Regions from separate parts of the Acidovorax bellezanensis genome, predicted to be linked through region 2. Evidence: predicted binding sites of a transcription regulator. Region 2 holds the regulator's gene; each other region holds the start of a gene.
What was found. The regulator sigma-54, encoded in region 2, starts transcription at its own class of promoters, with help from an activator protein. The targets are predictions, from matches to a motif close to TGGCANGNAANCTGCTTT.
Positions count from the first base shown of each region.

Region 1: N0K08_RS11895 (TorF family putative porin) is a predicted target of sigma-54. The motif match lies at 5,974-5,991, and genes of this name have one in related genera.
Region 3: N0K08_RS07475 (amidohydrolase/deacetylase family metallohydrolase) is a predicted target of sigma-54. The motif match lies at 2,962-2,979, and genes of this name have one in related genera.

Region 1 is NZ_JAODYH010000005.1:72,672-80,156, forward strand. It holds gene N0K08_RS11870 (ProQ/FINO family protein) at 1-409, opposite strand, end outside; gene glcF (glycolate oxidase subunit GlcF) at 652-1,908, opposite strand; gene glcE (glycolate oxidase subunit GlcE) at 1,925-3,052, opposite strand; gene N0K08_RS11885 (ammonium transporter) at 3,407-4,819, opposite strand; gene glnK (P-II family nitrogen regulator) at 4,851-5,189, opposite strand; gene N0K08_RS11895 (TorF family putative porin) at 5,234-5,935, opposite strand; gene N0K08_RS11900 (Bug family tripartite tricarboxylate transporter substrate binding protein) at 6,483-7,445, shown strand.
Region 2 is NZ_JAODYH010000003.1:973,118-980,602, forward strand. It holds gene N0K08_RS08085 (THUMP domain-containing class I SAM-dependent RNA methyltransferase) at 1-245, opposite strand, end outside; gene N0K08_RS08090 (RNA polymerase factor sigma-54) at 301-1,899, opposite strand; gene lptB (LPS export ABC transporter ATP-binding protein) at 1,943-2,710, opposite strand; gene lptA (lipopolysaccharide transport periplasmic protein LptA) at 2,721-3,341, opposite strand; gene N0K08_RS08105 (thiol:disulfide interchange protein DsbA/DsbL) at 3,463-4,116, opposite strand; gene N0K08_RS08110 (SPOR domain-containing protein) at 4,173-4,874, opposite strand; gene argS (arginine--tRNA ligase) at 4,890-6,587, opposite strand; gene N0K08_RS08120 (DUF2214 family protein) at 6,717-7,163, opposite strand; gene N0K08_RS08125 (LysR family transcriptional regulator) at 7,160-7,485, opposite strand, start outside.
Region 3 is NZ_JAODYH010000003.1:845,019-852,503, forward strand. It holds gene N0K08_RS07465 (gamma-glutamyltransferase family protein) at 1-387, opposite strand, end outside; gene N0K08_RS07470 (amidase) at 384-1,643, opposite strand; gene N0K08_RS07475 (amidohydrolase/deacetylase family metallohydrolase) at 1,627-2,913, opposite strand; gene N0K08_RS07480 (MarR family winged helix-turn-helix transcriptional regulator) at 3,026-3,535, shown strand; gene N0K08_RS07485 (ABC transporter substrate-binding protein) at 3,951-5,108, shown strand; gene N0K08_RS07490 (branched-chain amino acid ABC transporter permease) at 5,157-6,029, shown strand; gene N0K08_RS07495 (branched-chain amino acid ABC transporter permease) at 6,032-7,093, shown strand; gene N0K08_RS07500 (ABC transporter ATP-binding protein) at 7,090-7,485, shown strand, end outside.

The DNA of each region.
Region 1 (7,485 bases), on a different contig from region 2:
TATGGATGGACAGCGCCACCTTCAGACCGTCACGGTCAAAGGCTTCGGGCTGGGCGTCCAGCAGGTCCTGGAAAATACCGCGCTTCATGGGCAGCGGCGTTTCACCGAACAGCTGGGGGTAGAAATCGGCCAGTTGCAACAGCATGGGATGCTGGCTGCGGGGCGCGCGAGCGCCCTGGCCCTGGGCCGAGCGCTCGGCCGCTGGGGCGGAACGTTCAGCGGCGGGTGCCGCACCAGCAGGTGTCGCACGGCGACCGCGGCCGCCTCGGCGACGGGGTTTGCGGGAAGAATCAGCCGCTGCTGAAACATCAGCGCCGGTGTCAGCCTGCGAGGCGATCACAGCGGGGGTGACCCCGGTGGCCGGGGTCGCAGTATTCTGTTCTTGTGGTTCAGACACGGGATCAGTCATGGCGTAGCGCAGCTCAATGGAATAAAAGAAAACCCTGCATCATGCCAGCATTGGCAATCGCCGCACAGCGGCGTTGTCTCTGCGGAGGCCCGCAAGCGCTCAAATCCGTCGTCCGCAACAACACGCAGAGCCCACGAAACTGGCGCGGCCCAACTCAGGGGCAGCGAGCAAGCGCCGCCGCGCAGCGAGGCTGCCGTCCCCCTCCAGGGGGAAGCCGGGGCCGGCCATCCGGCGCAAGCGGCTCAGGGGGTCTCAAACAAGGCTTCATCCAGCACTTCCACCCAGTGGCGCACCGGCACCTCGGTGCCGCTTTGCAAATGGGTGATGCAGCCGATGTTGGCCGAAAGGATGGCGACGGGAGGCGCTTCACCGCAGGCATCGCCCAGGGCATCCAGCTTGCGCTCGCGCAGCTGGCCGGCAAGGGCCGGCTGCAGCACCGAGTAAGTGCCCGCCGAGCCGCAGCACAGATGCGACTCGGTGCGCGCCACGCGCAGCTGAAAGCCCAATTGGGCCAGATGCGTTTCCACGCCACCGCGCAGCTGCTGGCCATGCTGCAGCGTGCACGGCGGATGGTAGGCCATGACGCCGGCCGGGGCCTGGATCCGGCCTTGCAGGCGCTGGGCCAGCTCGGGCAGCAATTGCGGCAGCAGCTCGCTCAGGTCGCGCGTGAGCGCACTGATGCGCGCGGCCTTGGCCGCATAGGCCGGGTCGTTGCGCAGCACATGGCCGTAATCCTTGACGGTGGCGCCGCAGCCCGAAGCATTCATCACGATGGCTTCCACCGCGCCGCTGTCCACTTCAGGCCACCAGGCATCGATGTTGGCGCGCATCTGCACCATCGCGCCGTCCTGGTCGTTGAGGTGGAACTTCACGGCGCCGCAGCAGCCGGCCTTGGGCGCAATCACCGTCTGGATCCCGGCCGCGTCGAGCACGCGCGCCGTGGCGTAGTTGATGCGCGGCAACATCGCGGGCTGCACGCAGCCCGCGAGCAGCAGCACCTTGCGTGCGTGCTGGCGCGTGGGCCAGTCACCCGCGGCACGCGGCGTGGTGACCTTGGCCTTGAGGGCTGCTGGCAGCAGCGGGCGCACGGCCTGGCCCAGCTTCATGGCCGGCGCGAACAGCGGCGAGGACAGACCTTCCTTCAGCGCCCAGCGCGTGAGCCGCTCGCCCAGCGGCCGCTCCACCTGGGCGTCGACCACCTTGCGGCCGATGTCGACCAGGTGGCCGTACTGCACGCCGCTGGGGCAGGTGCTTTCGCAGTTGCGGCAGGTCAGGCAGCGGTCCAGGTGCAGCTGGGTGGCGCGCGTGGGCGTCTGGCCTTCGAGCACCTGCTTGATCAGGTAGATCCGACCGCGCGGGCCGTCGAGCTCGTCACCCAGCAGCTGGTAGGTCGGACAGGTGGCAGTGCAAAAGCCGCAGTGCACGCATTTGCGCAGGATGGCTTCGGCTTCGGCGCCATCGGGCGTGCCTTGGTAAGCGGGGGCAAGTTGGGTTTGCATGGCGGAGGTCCGAAAATTAGGCCAGGGGCTGCAGGCGTCCGGGATTGAAGATGCCGGCCGGATCAAACGCCTGCTGCAGGCGGGCCTGCAAGGCGGCCAGCGCGGGCTGCACCGCGACGTCGACCGCGGCGGCAGCGGCAGGCGCGTCGCGCTCGGCGCAGAACATCCGGGCCGTGCCACCGACTCCGGCGGCCAGGGCCTGCAGCGCGCCGCCCAGGCTGCGCGGGGCCTGGACCCAGCGCAGCGCGCCATGCCACTCGACCAGCGGGCCGCGTGCACCTTCGGGCAGAACGAGCGCCGGCGCCTGGGCCGGCACGGACAGCCGCCACAGCGCGAGCTCTGGTCTGGCCAGTCGGTCCGTGAACCAGGGCAGTTGCTGGTCGCGGCAGGCGTCCCAGTCGGCCCCGGCCCGGGCGTTGTCCTGGCGCTCGCCGCCCAGTCGCAGGCAGGCCGATTCCACGGCCGCCTTGGCGCCGCGCAGGCGCAAGAACAGGCTGCCCCGGCCCGCATCCTCGAGCCAGCAACTGGCGTTGAGCGGCAGCGGCTGTCCGCCCCAGGTGTTGAGCCATTGCAGTGCCTGCGCCTGCGTGCAGTCGAAGCGCAGCGTGGCCTCGCCCGGCGCCACGGGCAGCACCTTGAGACTCATTTCAGTGATCAGCCCCAGCGTGCCCCAGGAGCCGGCCATGAGACGCGAGACGTCGTAGCCCGCGACGTTCTTCATCACCTGGCCGCCAAAGCGCAGCAGCTCGGCCCGGCCGTTGAGGATTTCCACGCCCAGCACGTAGTCGCGCACCGCGCCCACGCTGGCACGCGCCGGGCCGCTCAAGCCCGCAGCGACCGCGCCGCCCACCGTGGCGCCGTCCGCTACGCCTGTCGAAAAATGCGGCGGATCAAACGGCAGGCACTGGCCGTGCTCGGCCAGCAAGGCCTGCAATTCGGCCAGCGAAGTGCCCGCGCGTGCGGTCACCACCAGTTCGCTGGGCTCGTAGCTGACCACGCCGAGCAAAGGCCGGGTGTCGAGAAGCTCACCGGCCAGGGCCGGTGCATGAAAGTCCTTGCTGCCACCACCGCGCAAGCGCAGCGGAGTCTGGTCGGCAAGGGCGGCGCGTACGCGCTCGGTGATCTGGCGAAGGGCTGAATCCATGCGGCCATCGTAGCGGCTGCACCTGTCCCGCGGCTGTCGCGGGCGCGTGAATTTTTTGCACGTGACACGATAAAAAAGCCCCCACGCTTGCTCGCTACGCGTAGCCGCTGCCCCCCCACGGGGGCGTCTTTTTGCCTTGGGGCGGCCCGGCGACAAAAAAAAAGCCCACCGAGGGGTGGGCTGAAATTCCAGCGATGCTGAACTTGGAGGATTCGCAAAGATTTTGGCCGGGCGCCCTGCCACCAGACAGGGCCGCCCGCGCCGGGCTGGGTTAACGCCCCCACGCTTGCTCGCTTCGCGTAGCCGCTGCCCCCCTGGGGGCCGTCGCAGCCTTGGGGCGGCCCGGCGGCTGTCTTATCGTACGTAAGCCGTTTCGCCGTGGGAGCTGATGTCCAGGCCTTGGCGCTCTTCTTCTTCGCTGACCCGCAGGCCCACCAGAAGATCCGCCACCTTGTAGGACACAAAGGCCACCGCACCCGACCAGACCACGGTCACGAGCACGCTCTTGACCTGCACCCAGACCTGATGGCCCATGGAGTAGTTGGCCGGCTCGATACCGCCCAGGCTGGCCGCGCAGAACACGCCGGTCAGGATGGCGCCGACGATACCGCCGACACCGTGCACGCCGAACACATCGAACGCATCGTCAGCCTTGAGCATGCGCTTGAGACCACCCACGCCCCACAGGCACAGGGGGCCGGCGATCAGGCCCATCACGATGGCACCCATGGGACCGACGAAGCCAGCGGCCGGCGTCACCGCCACCAGACCGGCCACGGCACCCGAAATCGCACCCAGCATCGAAGCCTTGCCCTTGTGCAGCGCTTCGCCCGCCAACCACGACAGGGTCGCGGCACCGGTCGCCAGGATGGTGTTGACGAAAGCCAGACCGGCCACGCCGTTGGCCGCACCGGCCGAGCCGGCGTTGAAGCCGAACCAGCCCACCCACAGCAGGGAAGCACCGACCATGCTCAGCGTCAGGCTGTGCGGGGCCATGGATTCCTTGCCGAAGCCCAGGCGCTTGCCCAGCACGTAGGCACCGACCAGACCGGCGATACCGGCATTGATGTGCACCACGGTGCCGCCGGCGAAGTCCAGCGCGCCGTCTTCCGCCAGCAGGCCACCGCCCCAGACCATGTGGGCCATGGGGATGTAGCTGAAGGTGAACCACAGCACGGCAAACACCAGCACGGCCGCGAACTTGATGCGCTCGGCAAACGAGCCCACGATCAGCGCCACGGTGATGGCCGCGAACGTGGCCTGGAAGGACACGAACACGTATTCAGGAATCGTCACCAGCGCGCTCGACAGCGTGTCGGGAGTGATGCCCTTGAGGAACAGCTTGTCGAAGCCGCCGAAGAACTTGCCCGCGCCACCGAAAGCCAGCGAGTAGCCGTAGATGGCCCACAGCACGGTGATCAGCGAGAAGATCACGAAGACCTGCATCAGCACCGACAGCATGTTCTTGGAGCGGCCCAGGCCGCCATAGAACAGCGCCAGGCCGGGGATGATCATCAGGATCACCAGCACGGTCGACGTCAGCATCCAGGCGGTGTCGCCGGAGTTGAGTTGGGGGGCGGCTGCCGCGGGGGCTGCGGCCTCGGCCACCACCGCCGCGACAGCGACGGCGGGAGCAGCTGCGGTTTCCTTGACGACTTCGACCACGGCCGCGGCGGCAGGCGCTTCAGCGGCAGGGGTTTGCGCCAGGGCCAGGCCGCCGGACAGGAGACTGACGCCCAGGCATAGAGATGCAAGCAATTTTTTCATGGCAATCTTTCTGATCGTACGAACGCAGGCCTCAAAGGGCTTCCTGGCCGGTCTCGCCAGTGCGGATGCGCACCACCTGTTCGAGGTGGGAGACAAAAATCTTGCCGTCGCCGATCTTGCCGGTGCGGGCCGCGGTCTCGATGGCTTCCAGCGCACGGTCGACCATGTCGTCGGCAATGGCCGCTTCGATCTTGAGCTTGGGCAGAAAGTCCACCACGTACTCCGCGCCGCGGTACAGCTCGGTATGGCCTTTTTGCCGACCGAAGCCTTTGACTTCAGTCACGGTAATGCCCTGCACGCCGATGTCGGAAAGTGCTTCACGCACTTCGTCGAGCTTGAAGGGTTTGATGATGGCGGTCACCATTTTCATGTCTTGTTCCTCCGAAAAGCGGGGCGCACCAGGCGCCCTCTCGATTACAGGGCCTTGGTCAGCGTAACCACAACGCGGTTTTTGTTGACGTCACCAAAGAAATTTTTCTTGTTCGCGCCGACCACGGCCGCGCCCAGCGACAGACCGCTGCCGAAGTCATAGGCACCGCCGACGCTGTAGTCCATGTAGTTCGGCACGCCCTGGACGTCGCTGGCAAAGCGGGTATAGCCCACGGAAGCCTTGAGCGTCACGCTGGGTGCCACTTCCTTGGCGAACGCCAGGTTGAAATAGCCGGTGTTGCGGCCGCCCACGGCGCCGAAGTACTTCTTCGAGACGGTGTGCGAATACTTGGCCGTCAGCGGACCGTAGGTCGTCGCGGCGTACAGCTCCGTCGTGTTGGCCGCGCTGCCGCCCGAGTAGACATAGGTCAGCGCGCCCAGATCCCAGTCAAGGCCGGCGCCCTGGAACTTGTAGCCGCCGTAGAAATCGGTTTCCAGCGAGTTGCCCGGCACCCAATCCACGCTGGAGTTCCAGTTGCCCACATACCAGCCCGTGTCGCCGAAGCTGTAATCAAAACCGCCTTGCAGCGCAGGCTTAACGGCCTTGCTGCGGCTGGCGTCCTGGTCCTGTCCCCGGAACTTGTAATTGCTGGTCAGGCTGACATTGGCAGTCAACTCGGCGCTGGCCAGCAAAGGCAAGGCGGCGACAAACGCGACACCGACGGTTTTCATCCAAATACGGGACATGGCGCTCTCCAGTTGTAAAAGTTTTCGACAAACACTGAAAAGCAGGAAGCGTGCCAACCAGAAACAAGCGGGCCAGCGCTGCGACGCCATGGCGCAAGCGCCCGGGCAATCCCCGACAACGCACCAATCTGGTGCGCGTCAGCCGGAATGCACCCGCGCTGACGATGCACCAAAACGGGCCTTGCACCAAGTCCGTAAATTCCCGTGCCCCCCCGCCCCAGGACAGGGCTGGGCGCGGGACAAAGGTCTGTCCCCATGTCGTCATGGCGACTGGCGGGGCCATGCTGCCAGGGAAAACACCGGAGTCCATGCCTGTTCTTGCAGACCACAATCCTGCAGATGTTGTACGACAACCGACAACAAGGAATCAGAGCGCTGGATGCAGTGGATCCCGCCTCCCCCAGAAAACCGCCGGTCCACGGCGGCTGTCGCTGGTGCGCGCTGAGCGCGTGCCGGCTTTTTTGCCACAGGGCCGCGCGAACCAGCGTGGAAGGCAGTGCCTGCCGTCCACGCGGCCCTGCGGCGGCATAACGACAACGGAGACCGCATGCGATTCCCTTCCCACCGTGTTCTTGCCACTCTGGCCCTGGCCGGACTCTCCAGCCTCGCCATGGCGCAGTCCGCCAAGCCCCTGACGCTGATCGTGCCGTTCGCGCCCGGCGGCGGCAGCGACACCAGCGCCCGCCTGATCAGCAATGCCCTGGCCACCCATCTGGGCCAGACCGTGATCATCGAGAACAAGCCGGGAGCCGCCGGCGTGATCGGCGCCGACCAGGTGGCCCGCGCCCACCCCGACGGCAGCACGGTGCTGCTGGGCAACATCGGCACCCAGTCGATCAACCCCATCCTCTACAAGAAGCTGCCCTACGACGCCAAGACCGCCTTCGCGCCGGTCAGCCTGATCGCCGAACTGCCCCAGGTGCTGCTGGTCCATCCCGGCGTTGCGGCCAAGGACGTGCCCGCGCTGATCGCCCTGCTCAAGGCCCAGCCGGGCAAGCTCAGCTACAGCACCTCCGGTGCCGGCAGCTCCATGCACCTGGCTGGCGAAATGTTCAAGAGCGCCACCCAGACCGATATCCAGCACGTGCCCTACCGTGGTGGCGGCCCGGCCATCGCCGACCTGCTCGCCGGCCATGTACAGATGTCGTTTGCCACCGTGCTGGAAAGCATGGGCCACATCAAGTCAGGCAAGCTGCGCGCCCTGGCCGTGACCGGCGCACAGCGCGTCCCCGTCCTGCCCGACGTGCCCACGGTGGCCGAGACCGTGCCCGGCTTCAAGTCCATTTCCTGGGTGGGCATTCTGGCGCCGGCCAAGACGCCGCGGATCGCCATTGACCGGCTGGCCCTGGCCATCCGCGACACCGTGGCCCAGCCCGAGATCGCCCAGAAGCTCAACGAGCAGGGCGCTGTCGCCCGGACCACCACGCCGGCACAGTTTGCCGCGATGATCCAGTCCGACCACGCGACCTACGCCCAGCTCATCGCCGACAAGGGCATCACCGCCGAATGAACCCTGGAGCGACGCCCGGGCCAGGGGCATCGCCCTGGCC
Region 2 (7,485 bases):
CTGGCCGCACGGTACAGATCGTTCTCGCTGCGGTACATCGTGGTCGACAGTTGCACCAGTACCCGCTGGGCCAGACGGCTGTGCAGGTTGAGCAGCAGCGCATCGCGCCAGGAGGCACGCAGCATCACACCGCCGCGCCCGACCAACAGGTCGTTACCCGTCAGCCCGGTGATACGGTGGGCCTCTTCGGCCAAATAGTCCTCAACGCCGGCGGCGCAGGGCAAAAACAGTTGCAGTTGATTCATAGCAGGGGAGCAAGCATACGCGTTTGCGGGGGATTACGCGCATGCGAGGGCTTGCCTACAGGGCTTTGCGCAGATTGGCCGGGGCGATTTTCAGCACGTCGCGGTATTTGGCCACGGTGCGGCGCGCGCACTCGATGCCCTGCTCCTTGAGCATTTCCGCCAGTTGGCTGTCGGACAGCGGCTTGGTCGGGCTTTCCGCCGCGACGAACTGCTTGATCAGCGCCCGCACCGCGGTGCTCGACGCATTGCCGCCGGTCTCCGTGCCCAGGCCCGAACCAAAGAAATACTTGAGCTCATAGGTGCCCATGGGCGTGGCCATGTACTTGGCCGTGGTCACCCGGCTGATGGTCGACTCATGCAGACCCAGCTCGTCGGCAATGTCGCGCAGCACCAGCGGCCGCATCGCCAGCTCGCCATGGGTGAAGAAGTTCTTTTGCCGCTGCACGATGGCCTGCGACACGCGCAAGATGGTGTCGAAACGCTGCTGGATGTTCTTGATGAACCAGCGCGCTTCCTGCAACCGCTGCTGCAGTCCCGCATGCCCTTCGCTGCCCTTGTGGCCGCGCAAGGCATTGGCATAGATGTCATGCACGCGCAGGCGCGGCATGACTTCGGGGTTGAGCTGCACGCTGAACTGGGGCTGGCCGTCACCGCTGCTGCGCGCCAGCTTGCGCACGATCACATCGGGGACGATGAGGTTGCGCTCCACGTCGGCAAAGCGCCGGCCGGGTCGTGGCTCCAGCCGGCCAATCAAGGCGATGGCGGCGCGAACGCGTTCGTCGCTGGCCCCGCAGGCCTGCATCAGGCGGCGCACGTCGCGCCGCGCCAGCAGTTCCATGGGTTGGGCGCAAATGCGCAGCGCCACCTGCACCGTTTCGTCGTCGATGTCCTGATCGGCCAGATGCGTGCCTGCGCGCCGCGCCAGGTCCTGCAATTGCAGCGTCAGGCATTCGGCCAGGCCACGCGCGCCCACGCCCACGGGCTCCAGCGATTGCAGCAGGCGCAGCGCCACCGTGAAATGGTGGACCAGCTCTTCCTGCTCTTCGAGCGCATCCGGGCCGGCCAGGCCCGCGGCCAGCTCTTCCAGTGGGTCTTCGAGGTAGCCGTGCTCGTTGAGCGATTCGATGAGAAAACGCAAGGCCGCGCGATCGACGTCGTTGACGCGCAGCGACAGCGCCTGGCGGTGCAGGTAATCGGTCAGCGACTCCTGGCTGCGAGCCAGCTCCGTGGCATCGGCCTCGTCATCGCCCTGACCGCTGCGCGCGCGCGCTTCACCGCCCCACTCGCTGTCGTCCGGGGCCAGGGCAGCGCTGCCGTCACCGTCCCAATCGGGCGCGGCATCCACGGGCGCAGCCACATCACCGCCATCGGCATCGCTGCTGGTGCTGGTCTTGTCGGTGCTCGCCGGGCCGGCATACTGCGCGTCTTCCAGCGCATAGTCGTCGCGCTGCGCCGGCGCATCGGCCTGGGCCAGGCCGAACTCCTCGCGCTCAGCCTCTTCCGTGGTGCGCTCGAGAAAAGGGTTGTCGTCGAGCATGTGCTCGACTTCCTGGGTCAGCTCCAGGGTGGAGAGCTGCAGCAACCAGATCGACTGCTGCAGTTGGGGCGTGAGTGCGAGATGCTGCGATACGCGTAGTGACAGTCCCGGCTTCAACAGCATTCCCCCTTGACACGACACAAGCTACAGCACATGGCCATCACATCCTGAAATGCTCGCCGAGGTACACCCGGCGTACATCGGCGTTGTCCACAATCTCGGCCGGTGTTCCCTGGGCGAGCACATGGCCGTCGCTGATGATGAAAGCGTGATCGCAAATACCCAGGGTTTCGCGCACATTGTGGTCCGTGATCAGCACGCCAATTCCGCGCGCCTTGAGGAAACCGATGATGCGCTGGATCTCGATCACGGCGATAGGGTCGATGCCGGCAAAAGGCTCATCGAGCAGAATGAAGCGTGGCTGCGTGGCCAGCGCCCGGGCAATTTCCACGCGCCGGCGCTCGCCACCCGACAGCGCCAGGGCGGGCGACGCACGCAAATGGTCCACGCGCAACTCCTGCAGCAGGGCCAGCAGGCGTCGCTCGATCTCGTCCCGGGTCAGCGGCTGGCCCTTGTCGTCGCGCTGCAGCTCCAGCACGGCGCGCACATTATCTTCCACGCTCAGCTTGCGGAAGATCGATGCCTCCTGGGGCAGATAGGACAGGCCCAGGCGCGAACGCTGGTGGATGGGCATGTTGCCGACCGCCTGGCCATCAATGAAGATGTCCCCGGCGTCGCAGCGCACCAGGCCCACGATCATGTAGAACGACGTGGTCTTGCCCGCGCCGTTGGGCCCCAGCAGGCCGACGACTTCGCCTTTCTGCACCACCAGCGACACATCCTTGACCACCTTGCGGCTGCCATAGGACTTGGCCAGGTGTTTGACTTCGAGACGGCTGGTTTCAGGCAGCGGGGGAGATGGGTTCACGGCGCGCAGCTCATTTCTTGGGTTCGATGGTCGTGCTCGGCCGCAGATCGCCACCCGGCGCGGGCGCCGGTGCGGGCGGCCGTTCCTTGGGAGCCAGCACGGCGCGCACGCGCCCGCCATTGTTGGCCGCGCTGGCATCGCCCGCACGCGGCAGGCCGTCCACCGTGAACACATCGGTCAGGTTGTTGTAGACAATCACCGCGCCCGTGATCTCGTCGCTCAGGGTCGCGCCCCGGTAGCGGCGCAGTTCGCCGCGGCGGATCAGCTTGACGTTGTCGGCCTTGCCGTCGTATTCGATGACTTCGGCCTCGCCTTCCACATATTCGTCGGGCTGGCCAGCCACGGTATCGCGCTTCTGGCGGAAAAACGCGCGCTTGCCCTCGGCCGCCTTCACGACGCCGTACTGGTAGCCCTCGGCGTCCTGGCGCACGTCCAGCTGTGCGCCGCGCAGCACGATCGTGCCCTTGGTCATCACGACGTTGCCGGTGAACACGCTGGTTTGCTGCAGTTCATCGTGGCGCATGGCATCGGCTTCGATGTTCATGGGCTTGTTGCGATCGGCCTTCTCGGCATGGACAGCGCCGCAGACCAGGACCGAGAGCAAGAGAATGGGGAGTAGGCGTTTTTTCATGGAGGGCACGAATCTTGCAGCCATTGTAGGGCGGCACGCTGTAACGATCACAAAAAAGCCCGCTGAAAGCGGGCCGGACTGGCGAGGGCCGCAAGCGCCCCTCGCATCGAGCGCCAGGACTTCAGCCCTTGCGGCTCACGCCGATCAGGTAGTCGGTCACGCGCAGCACCTTGGCCATGTCGCCCGCGAGGGTACCGTCGGTGTAGAAGCGGCCGGCCACGCCGATCGCAGGCACGCCTTCGACGTTGTATTCCTGCTGCAGCTGGGTCGCCTTGCGCACCTGGTTGGACACCGTGAAGGAGTTGTAGCTCTCCTTGAACTTGTTCACGTCCAGGCCTTGCTTGCCAATCCAGGCAAAGATGTCTTCGTCCTTGGCCAGGCGGTTGCGCTCGACGTGGATCGCCTGGAATACCTTGGCGTGCACTTCATCGAGCTTGCCCATGGCCAGCAGCGCGTAGTAGAGCTTTTGCTGGGGAATGAAGCTGGCGTTGAAGCCCACGGGTACGCGCTGCACCACCACGTCGGCGGGCGCCGCTGCCTTCCAGGCCGCGAATGCCGGCTCGAAAGCGTGGCAATGCGGGCAGCTGTACCAGAAGAACTCCAGCACTTCGACCTTGCCGGCGCCGGCCGTGGTCGGCACGGGCTTGGCCAGCTTGACGTAATCCTTGCCCTCCTTGGCTGCGGCCTGGGCCAATGCAGGCGTGGTCACAGCCAGGGAAAGGACGGAAGCAGAGGCTGCCGCTGCGGCAACCAGAGAAAACTCACGGCGTTTCATGAAACAACACTCCTTGTTCGGTTCTGGTAGGTCTGAGAGTCTGGGCGCTGAAAAGTTCAGCGCTGCACGCGCACCAGCGCAGAATCCACGCCCGCGCCTTCCAATTTCAGCTTGAGCTGCTCGGCATCGTCACGCTTGGCGAACGGGCCTACGCGCACACGAAACACCGTACGGCCGTTTTGCTCGCGCTCGCTCACCCGCGATTCCCAGCCCAGCATGGCGAGCTTGGCGCGCTGTGCTTCGGCATCGGGCTGACTGCGGAAAGCGCCGGCCTGCACGAAGTAGTTGAACGCATCGGCTGCATTGGCCTCGGCCGACTTGGCCTTGACCAGATCGCCCAGTGGATCGCTGGAAGCCGCAGCCTTGCTGCCAGGCTTGGTTTCCGGCTTGCCGTCGGGCTTGACCGCTGGCACGGGAGTCGTCGGGTGCGGCGGCTGTACCTGCGGCGTGGAGGGCACGACGTCGGGCATGGGCTGCACCAGGCCAGCGCCGGCGTCCGGCTGCACCGGCTCCGCGCTGCCCGGCAGGCTGGGCACCGGCATCCGCGCCGGGTTCTTGCCGTACAGGGGAGAGTTCGGATCCCAATCCTTGTTTTTCTGCGCCTCTGCCGCATCCTGCTCGGCCGGTTTGGGGCCTTTGGTGAGGAAGGGCACAGGCACCTTGGTGACGTACACCGCCACGGCCAGGGCTGCGCCCAAGCCGATGATGATGCCCAAGATGAGCCCGATGACGGTGCCGCCGCGTTGCTGAGTCTTCATGATGGCCTGGTCGATTTACATACGTTCTGGAGCGGACACGCCCAGCACTGCGAGACCATTGTGCAACACCTGGCGGGTCGCGCTGATCAAGGCCAGACGGGCCTGCTTCACGGCTTCGTCGTCGACCAGAATGCGCTCCGCATCGTAGTAGCTGTGGTAGCTCGCGGCCAGGTCGCGCAGATAGAAAGTGACGTCGTGCGGGGCATTGCCCTCGGCAGCCGCCGTGAGCATGGCCGGGTACTTGGCCAGTTGCAGCATCAGGGCCTGGGCCTGCGGGCCGTCCAGCGCCGACAGGTCCACGTCCTTGAGAAGGGCCGCATCACCGCCCCAGGCCTTGAGCACCGAGCAGATGCGCGCATGCGCGTACTGCACGTAGTACACCGGGTTGTCGTTGTTCTGGGCCACGGCCAGATCCACGTCGAAGGTGTATTCGGTATCCGGCTTGCGGCTCAGCAGGAAGAAGCGCACCGCGTCCTTGCTGGTCCATTCGATCAGATCGCGCAGCGTCACATACGAGCCCGCGCGCTTGCTGATCTTGACTTCCTCGCCGCCACGCACCACGCGCACCATGGTGTGCAGCACGTAGTCGGGGTAGCCCTGGGGAATGCCCACATCGGCCGCCTGCAGGCCGGCGCGCACGCGGGCGATCGTGCCGTGGTGGTCCGTGCCCTGGATGTTGATGACCTTGGTGAAGCCGCGCTCCCACTTGGCGATGTGATAGGCCACATCGGGCACGAAGTAGGTATAGCCGCCGTCGCGCTTGCGCATCACGCGGTCCTTGTCGTCACCGTAGTCGGTGGACTTGAGCCACAGTGCGCCATCGAGTTCGTAGGTGTGACCGTTGGCGATCAGGCGCTCCACGGTGCGGTCCACGCGGCCCGAAGTGTAGAGGCTGGACTCGAGGTAGTACTCGTCGAAGTGCAGGTTGAACGCCTGCAAGTCCTTGTCCTGCTCATTGCGCAGGTAGGCCACGGCGAACTGGCGGATATTGTCCAGGTCTTCGACATCGCCGTTGGCCGTGAATTCACGGTCGTCGGCCTTGACGGTTTTCTTGGCCAGGAAGTCGTTGGCGATGTCCTGGATGTAGTCGCCGTTGTAGAAGGCCTTGCTGGCCGGATTCTCGGGATCGACGGGCCAGCAGTCATCGCCGGGCTTGAAACCCTTGGCGCGCAGCTGGGTGCTGTTGGTGAGCGTCTGGATCTGCACACCGGCGTCGTTGTAATAGAACTCGCGGTGCACGTCCCAACCCTGGGTGGAGAACAGATTGCACAGCGCATCGCCCAAGGCCGCCTGGCGGCCGTGGCCCACATGCAGCGGACCCGTGGGGTTGGCCGAGACAAACTCGACCAGCAGCTTTTGCGTGCGGCGCGGCTGATCGCCGAAAGCCGTGCCGGCCGCCAGCACTTCGCGCACGATTTCCTGCTTGGCCGCGGGCTTGAGGCGCACGTTCAAGAAGCCGGGACCGGCAATTTCCAGGGCCTCGACCCAGCGGGCAAAAGCCGGCGTGGTCATCAGCGCATCGCTGAGCGTTTGCGCCAGCTGCCTGGGATTCTGTTTGGCCGCCTTGGCCAGCTGCATGGCCGCTGTACAGGCGTAATCGCCATGGGCAGCCACTTTGGGGGATTCGAAAGCGGCGCGCGCACCGGCGCCGGGCGACAATTTTTCCAGCTCAGCGGCCAGGGCCGCGAGCAATTCCTGTTTGACGGAGAGCATCGCGGGATTTTACGTGCCCGCCCCGGTTTGTGCCGCCGCAATGACTTCGAGCGTGTGGTGCAAGTGCCTCAGCCGCGCTGAATGTGGACTGGGGCGCAGAGAGCCACACGAAGTGGGCGAACGTGGGGGCTACATCCCCCGCGCCCAGAACACCGCAATGACCGCAATCACCGGCACCACATGCGCCTGGACCATGATCCAGCGGCGCGTGCCGCGCACGGCCTCGGCGTCCGGCAAGGCCTGGCCTGCATCCAGCGCGCGCAGCCAGCGGCGAAACGTGATCGACGGCTTGATCGACAGCAGCGCCGTCAGCAGGAACAACGTCATCTTCAGGTGAAACAGCGGCTGCGAGACATACCAGGACACGCCCTTGGTGCCCCAGTACAGCCGGGCCAGCCCGGTGATCAGCAGCGCCAGCGCGGCCAAGCCGTAAATCAGGTCCAGGCGCGCCAGACGGCGCACGATGGCGGCGCTCATCCACTCCGCGCGGCACAGCGCCGCCTGACTGGACAAAAACACCACCAGGGTCAGGACGGCGAGCAGGTGCACGGCGGCCAAAGAGGCTTCCAAGGTCATGACAAAACTCCGTTCTTCCAAAATTCAGCTTGTTGATAGTGGTGCTTGAGGTAGTCGATCCACAAGCGCACGCGCAAAGGCATGTGCTTGCGTTGGGGAAAGACCACATAAATCCCGTTGGGCGGCGCCGCGAATTCCTCCAGCACGGGCACCAGCCGGCCGGCGGCGATTTCCGACTCCACTTCCCAGGTGCTGCGCCAGGCAATACCCCAGCCGCCCAGGCACCAGTCGTGCAGCACCTGGCCGTCCGAGCAGTCCAATGGGCCGCCGGACTTGAAATGCACGACGTCGTGCGTGCTCTGGTCGGGCTGCGGAATGCGAA
Region 3 (7,485 bases), 130 kb from region 2:
CGGCAGGCGGCCCGCCAGACGCGTGCGGCTGATTGCCAACGCCTGGTCCCAGCCCGAGAGCGTGCCGGCGACCGTGATCGCCGCACTGCCGCCACGAAAAGGAATGGCCAGACCCGCGTACTGGTCGATGCCAACGCCTGCGGCGCTGGCCCCGCAGGCGTCAATGCCCACGACTTCGGTGCTGCCGCCCGAAGGCATGCCTATGAGCCAGAAACTGTCGCCGCCTATGCCGTTCATGTGCGGGTAGGCGACGGCGATGGTCGCTGCCGCCGCCACCATGGCTTCGACCGCATTGCCACCTTCGCGCAGCACGGCCAGCGCCGATTGGGAGGCCAGGGCATGTGGAGCCACGGCCATGCCGCGGCGCCCTCTTACGGGTTGTGTCATCGGGATATCTCCAGAGTTTGCAAGGTTTGGCCCAGGTCCCGCGCGGCAGCGAGCACCCGTTCGTCATCGCCGCGCGCGCCCATGACGGACAATCCGACGGGCGCGCCGTCAACGCGCACCCAGGGCAGCGAGACCTGCGGCAGACCGGCCAGACCGGCCATGCACAGCAGCTGCTGCGAGCGCTGGCGCACGTCGTCCACGCGCGCCGCGCCATCGGTGCGCGCGGGCGCGGCCGTGGGCACGGTCGGCAGCACCAGCAGCGTTGCGGGCGCAGCGAAAATCCCGGCTAGCACGCGCGCGGCCTGCACTCTGCGCTGCTGCGCCTGGGCGACCGCTTCAGGTGCAATGCGCGCCGCGCGTTCGAAACGCTCGCGCACATCCGCGCCCAGCGTGCCGCCGTGTTGCCGGAACCAGGCACCATGCTGCTGCCAGATTTCCGCGGCCTGCAGGGTGCGCAAAGCATCGGCCCAGTCCGCGAGGTCCAGCGCCTCGGCCACAGGACGCACGCCAGTGCCCGCGGCCTGCATTGCAGGCAACAGCGCCTGCCACGCCGAGCGAATGCCGTCATCGAGCAACGCGCTGACTTCAGCGCTGTGCCGCCACTGCACGCCTTGGCGCAGGCGCTGCGCGAGGTCTGCCGCCGGCGCCGACGCTGCGAGCTGCTCGAACGCCGCGGCCAGCGTCGCGCCATCGCGCGCGAACCAGCCGACGGTATCGAAGCTGTGCGCCAGCGTGAAACAGCCCTGGGTCGCGATGCGCCCATGGGTGGGGCGCATTCCCCACAGGCCGCAGTAGCTCGCGGGCAGACGCACCGAGCCGCCGCAGTCAGTGCCCAGCGCGATGTCGGCATCGCCCGCAGCCACGGCCACGGCAGACCCCGAAGAGGAGCCACCTGCGAGGCGCTCAGGGCAGGCCGGGTTGAGCGGGCTGCCGTAATGGGCGTTGCTGCCCGCCAGGCTGTACGTCAGCTCGTCGGTCACGGTGCGGCCCACGCAGACCGCACCCGCATCGAGCAGCCGCTGCACGGCCAGTGCATGGCGCAAGGCAGGTACCTGCGCGTCGCGCCACACGGGACTGCCGGCGCCGCAGCGCAGGCCGGCGATGTCGAACACATCCTTGACGGCCAATCGCAGTCCGCCCAACGGCCCGCTGGCGTCGGCCGGCGCTGCGGGCAGCCCGTCGTCGCCTTCCTGCACGAAGGCGCCGTGGTGCCCCGCGCGCAGCAGCGCAGGCGCGGCGTCAGGCGAATGCGTCACTGGAGGCCTCCAGGGGCTGGGGAAGAATGGCGGCGTTGGCATCGAAACGCTGGCCGGCGCGCAGGCAGAACGCGGGCGTGAGCATCTGCGTGGTGGTCACTTGCGTGCCTTCGTTGTCGCGCAGAATCCAGTGCCCGCGCGCATCGTTGAGCACGCTCACGTCGGCCACGCCACCGACTTTCAGCGTGCCCAGCTCGCCTTCCATGCCGACCATGCGGGCCGCGTTGCGCGTCACCATGGCCACGACATGCGCCAGAGGAAGGCCCAGCGCCAGCATGCTGGTCATGGCCGACACCAGACTGAAGCGCGTCTTGCCCTTGAACATATGGTCCTCTTCATCGGGATGGCTGTCGGGCGTGCCCGGGGGCGCGGCCACCTGGGTGTTGTAGCCATGCATGTCGGCGCCCAGCGTGTCGGGAATGACGCCCGCGTTGAGCACGATGCGCGCGGTCTTGTAGCTGAAGTGGGAACCATGGCCGACGTCGATCTTCAGGCCCCGCTGTATCGCTTCATGGACCAGCGGATGCAGCTTGCCGTCGAGTTCCACGAACCCGCCCGGATGGCGGCTGAAGGGATGGGCCAGGATGTCGCCCGGCTTGAGCATTTCGACCACCTGGTTGAAGATCGAATCCGGATTGACCGGCAGGCAACCCGCTTCGGGCTTGGGCCAGAGCTGGCCGAAGTGGATGTAGACCGGCAGCTCGGTCTCGCGTCCGATGCGCGTGGCAATGCGCATCACGTCGACGCCCCAGCGCGCAAAGCCGCCAATCTCCGCATGGGCCTTGAGGCCGCGCACCACATCGCGGTTCTCGCGCGCCGCACGCACCGTGGCTTCCACGTCCAGGCATTCGGGTCTGTAGAGCTCCGGGTAGTAGTGGCCTTCGAGCCCGCCCACAAGATAGGCAGAGAGATAGGCCAGAACCCGCGTGCTGGACGGCTCGACCACATACTGGCGAAAGCCCGGCAAGGTGATGCAGCTGGGCCCGCCCTGGTCCACGAGCGTGGTGACACCGGAGTGCACGCCACACATGTCGGGATTGAGACCGAAGCGCCCGGTCACGCCCTGGTAGACATGTCCGTGGGTGTCGATCAGCCCCGGCAAGACCAGCTTTCCCCGGCAGTCGATTGTTTCGACATCCGCCGCTACTTCGCTGCCCAGGTCCTTGCCGATGGCGGCAATGCGATCGTCGACGACGAGCACATCGAAAACGCCGTCGCGGCCCATCGTCGGGTCTATCACCCGCCCCCCTGTCAAAAGCATGCTGCTCATAGAATCTAGCTGGCCTCGGGACCATTGCAAGTTGAATATAAGTGGTGTACCGCATAAATTGTGCCAGCGTGGTTTATCCAATTTGGTGCACCCTTGGGGGTAGACTTGCGGCATGAAAACCGAAGCTCCCAATGCGTCGTTGCGTGCGCAGCTGGACGACTATTACCAGCGCTCCGCCCTCTTTTCGCGGCCAGGATTCCTGCTGCGCCGACTGCACCAGATCCACACCGGCCTGTTCGCTCAGGAGACCGAGGAACACGGCGTCACGCCGGTGCAGTACAGCGTGCTCACCATCCTGGTTTCACTGGGCGAGATGGACCAGAACACTCTTGCGCTGGAGATCGGCCTGGAGCGCACCAGCGTCGCGGAAGTGCTGCCGCGGCTGGAAGCGCGCGGGGTCGTCGAACGGCGTCAGTCCACGCGCGACCGGCGGGTCAAGCTGGTGCGCGTCACACGCAAGGGCCGCGCGCTGGTCAAGCGCATGGAACAGGCCGCGCAGCGCGCCCATGACCGCACCATCGCACCGATCCCCCCCCAGGAACGCGAGCTATTCATGCTGCAATTGAGCCGCCTGGTGGAAGCCCACAACGACACCAGCATGGTGCCCTTGCGCATCCGCTGAAAATAAAGGGGGTACACCCCGTTTTGGTGAATTTCCCGCTGCGGATTCGCCAGAAATGTGCAGGTCGCCCCTGCGCTGGCGATGGCAACCTCCTCCATCCCCGCCAACTATGTGGTGTACCTCACAGTTGCTTGCGCTGATTTCCTTTGTGGCGCAATGACTTGCATCAACCCATCGATGCGCTCTTGGAAAATGTGGCACGACTGTTGCTTTGACCGGATAAGCAGCCTGCCAAACGGCTGCGAATGCGTGGGGATACGACGTATGCCAACCTGGGAGCGCCTGCCGTCATGCCGACGGTTTCACCAAGGCGATTCCTGGCGATATATGTGGTGTACCACTTATGTGAATCGAGTGCTGCGCCGCTGATGGCGGTCAGCCCTTTCGTCAAGTCACTGCTACCAAGGAACCGTCCATGATGATTACCCAGAACTTGCGCACTTTGCTGGCCACCGCGGCTCTGGCGACAACGGCCGCCCAGGCCTTCGCGCAGGACACCATCAAGATTGGTGTGACCATGCCCCTGACCGGATCGGTCGCGGCCTCCGGAACCTATGTCACCAATGGCGCGCGCATTGCCGCGGAGGTCATCAACCGCAAGGGCGGCGTGCTCGGCAAGAAGCTGGAACTCGTCATCGAGGACAACAAGTCGAACCCGCGCGAAGCCGTGAACTCGGCGGAAAAACTCATTCTCAAGGACAAGGTGCCGGTGATGATGGGCGCCTGGAGTTCCACCTTCACGCTCGCAGTGATGCCAAAGCTGGTGGAGTACGGCGTGCCCATGGTGGTCGAGACCGCATCGTCGGGCAAGATCACGACCGCGGGCAATCCGTGGATCTTCCGCATCAGCCCCACCTCGTCGATGGAGTCGCTGGCCTTTGGCAAGCAGCTCGACAGCTTCTCCCCGGCGATCAAGAAAGTCGACTTCCTGTCGGTCAACAACGACTGGGGCCTGGGCGCCACAGCCGCCTTCAAGAAGATGCTCGAAGCCAAGGGCGTGACCGTGGGCCGTGCCGAAACCATGGCGCCCGATGCCACCGACCTGTCGGCGCAACTGGCCGCGCTGAAGAACACCGGCGCGGACACGCTGATCGTGACGTCCGGCATCGAGCAGCTGACGCTGGCCATTCGCCAGGCCGGTGAGCAGCGCCTGGCGCAACGCATCATCACCACGGGCGGCTCCTTCCCAGAGCCCCTGCTCAAGACGCCGGGTCCCAAGGGCTATGCCAGCCAGCACCTGCTGTTCTTCGCGCCCTGGGATCTGACGCGCGCCAAGTACCCTGAAGTGGCCAAGGAGTTCGCCGACGCATGGACCGAACGCAAGTGGGACCTGCCCGGCCAGTCCGAAGGCTTTCGCGGCTACGACGCGATCCTGACCATCGCCGAGGCGATCCGCATTGCCGGCAAGGCCGAGCCCGCGGCCATTCGCGACGCGCTGTGGAAAGTCAAGGTCAAGGGCGTCAACGGCGACATCGCCTTCGCGAAAGACGGCCCGGCCGGCAAGGAAAGCGGCCAGAACGAGGCCAGCGTCTATGTCGTCGAGCTCAAGGACGGCAAGGTCCAGGTCAAGTAAGCAACGTCCATTGCACGGCCGCAGCTGCTGCGGCCTGCGGAGCACATCGTGGATCAATTCTTCCAACATCTACTGAACGGCCTCGTGCAGGGGTCCACCTATGCGCTGCTGGGGATTGGCTTGACGCTGATCTTCGGCATCATGAAGGTGGTCAACATGGCGCACGGCGAGCTGTACACCCTGGGCGCCTACGTCGCCTATGGCTTTGTTTCCGTACTCGGGCTGAATTACTTCGGCTCGGTGCTCGTGGCCGCGGTGGCCGGCCTGGCCATAGGCGCATTGATCGAATGGATGCTGCTGCGCCGGCGCAATCTGGCCGCGATGGACGAGGTCATGCTGATCATGATCGGCGTGATGATCGTGCTGCAGAACGCCGAGCTGCTGCTCTGGGGCGGGGTCGCCAAGGCCGTGCCGTCGCCGTTCTCGCAGGAGCCCATTGTGCTGGGCGCGGTGTCGGTGTCGCCGATCCGGCTGTTCGTGCTGGGCACGGCGCTGGTGCTGCTGGTGTCGTTCTACCTGCTGATCGAACGTTCGCGCCTGGGACTGGCGATGCGCGCCACCTTCCAGGACAGGGACGCGGCCAAGATCGTCGGCGTGAATGTCTCGCGCATCTACACGCTGACGTTCGCGCTCGGCTCCTGCCTTGCCGCCGTGGCCGGGGCCTTGCTGGCACCGGTGTTCGTGGTCAACCCGACCATGGGCGACCTGGCCAGCCTCAAGGCCTTCGCCATCGTGATTCTCGGCGGCCTTGGCAACCTGCTCGGCGCAACGCTGGGCGGCTTCGCGCTGGCCTTGATCGAGGAGTTCGGCGCCGGATACATCTCCACGGCCTACCGTGACGCCATTGGCTTCCTGGTGATCCTGATCGTCATGGTCCTGCGTCCCCAGGGCTTGTTCACTTCCAAGGAACGGGTGGGTTGACCATGAATGCTTCCCAATCTTCTACTTTGACCTTCATCGGCGTGGCCGTGGTGCTCGCGGCCTTGCCCCTCTGGTGGCCTGACCCCTATGTGCTGTCCGTGGTCGCCTCCGCGGGCATCTTCATCATCGCGGCCATCAGCCTGAACCTGCTGCTGGGCTACACCGGGCAACTGAGCCTGGGACATGTGGCCTTCTTCGGCGTCGGCGCCTATGCGACCGCCTTGCTGTCCCTGGGGTTTGACCTGTCCCTGCCCGGGCTGGACCAGCCCTGGGTGGTCGCGCCCCAGCCGGTGTGGCTGGCCTTCGCCAGCGCCGTCGCGCTGGCCGGGCTGTTCGGCTGGCTGATCGGGCAACTGGCGTTTCGCGTGCGCGGCGCCTACTTCGTGATCGTGACCATCAGCTTCGCGCAGGTCATGCGCATGGTGGCAGTCAACTGGGTCGACCTGACCGAGGGGCCGATGGCGCTCAACAACATTCCGGCGCTGACCTTCTGGGTGCCCGGTGCGGGCGTGATCGATCTCGTCAGCAAGGCCAGCACCTACTGGCTGGTGCTGGCGGTGGCGCTGCTGTCGTATCTGCTGGTCGCGGCGCTGGTCCACAGCCGCGTCGGCCGGGCAATGATTGCGCTGCGCGAGAACGAGACCCTAGCGCGCTCCATGGGCATTCCCGTCACGCACTACCTGCGCATCGCCGCAGTCGGTGCGGCCGCGATCGCGGGTGCGGCCGGAGGCCTCTACGCCCACACCGTGCGCATCATCGACCCCGACGTCTTCATGTTCATGTTCACGATCACCATGGTCATCATGGTCATCGTCGGCGGCAAGGGAACGCTGTCGGGCCCGGTCATCGGCGGCCTGCTGTTCGGCTTGCTGCCCGAGCTGCTGCGCGGCTGGCTCGCGCCCGAAGTCCAATGGATGCTGTACGGGGCGCTGATGGTCGTGATCCTGGTCTTCATGCCGCGCGGGATCGTGCCGGCACTGGCCCGCAAACCTGCGCGCCACGCAAGCAGCACACGGCAATCCACACCCGTTCCCGACGCGGCCGTCGCCAAGGAGGGCGTATGAACTCCCATGCCAAAGCGGTGACCACACCCGAGGAAGTTCTGCGGCTCGAAGAGGTGACCATGCAGATCTCCGGCCTGACGGCCGTGGACCAGCTGAGCTTCAGCGTCACCGCCGGACAGATCGTGAGTCTCATCGGCCCCAACGGTGCCGGCAAGACCACGACATTCAATGTGATTTCGGGCTATATGCGCGCCACGTCCGGCCGGGTCCGGCTGTTTGGTGAGGACGTGACGGGTCTGTCGCCGGACCGCATTGCCCAGCGCGGTCTGGTGCGCAGCTTTCAGCGCACGAGCGTGTTCGCCGGCTGCACGGTGTTCGACAACATCCTCACGGGCCTGCATCTGCGCGGCCGCGGGGGCGTGCTCCAGGCCTTGCTGCGCGGCGGCGCCTTC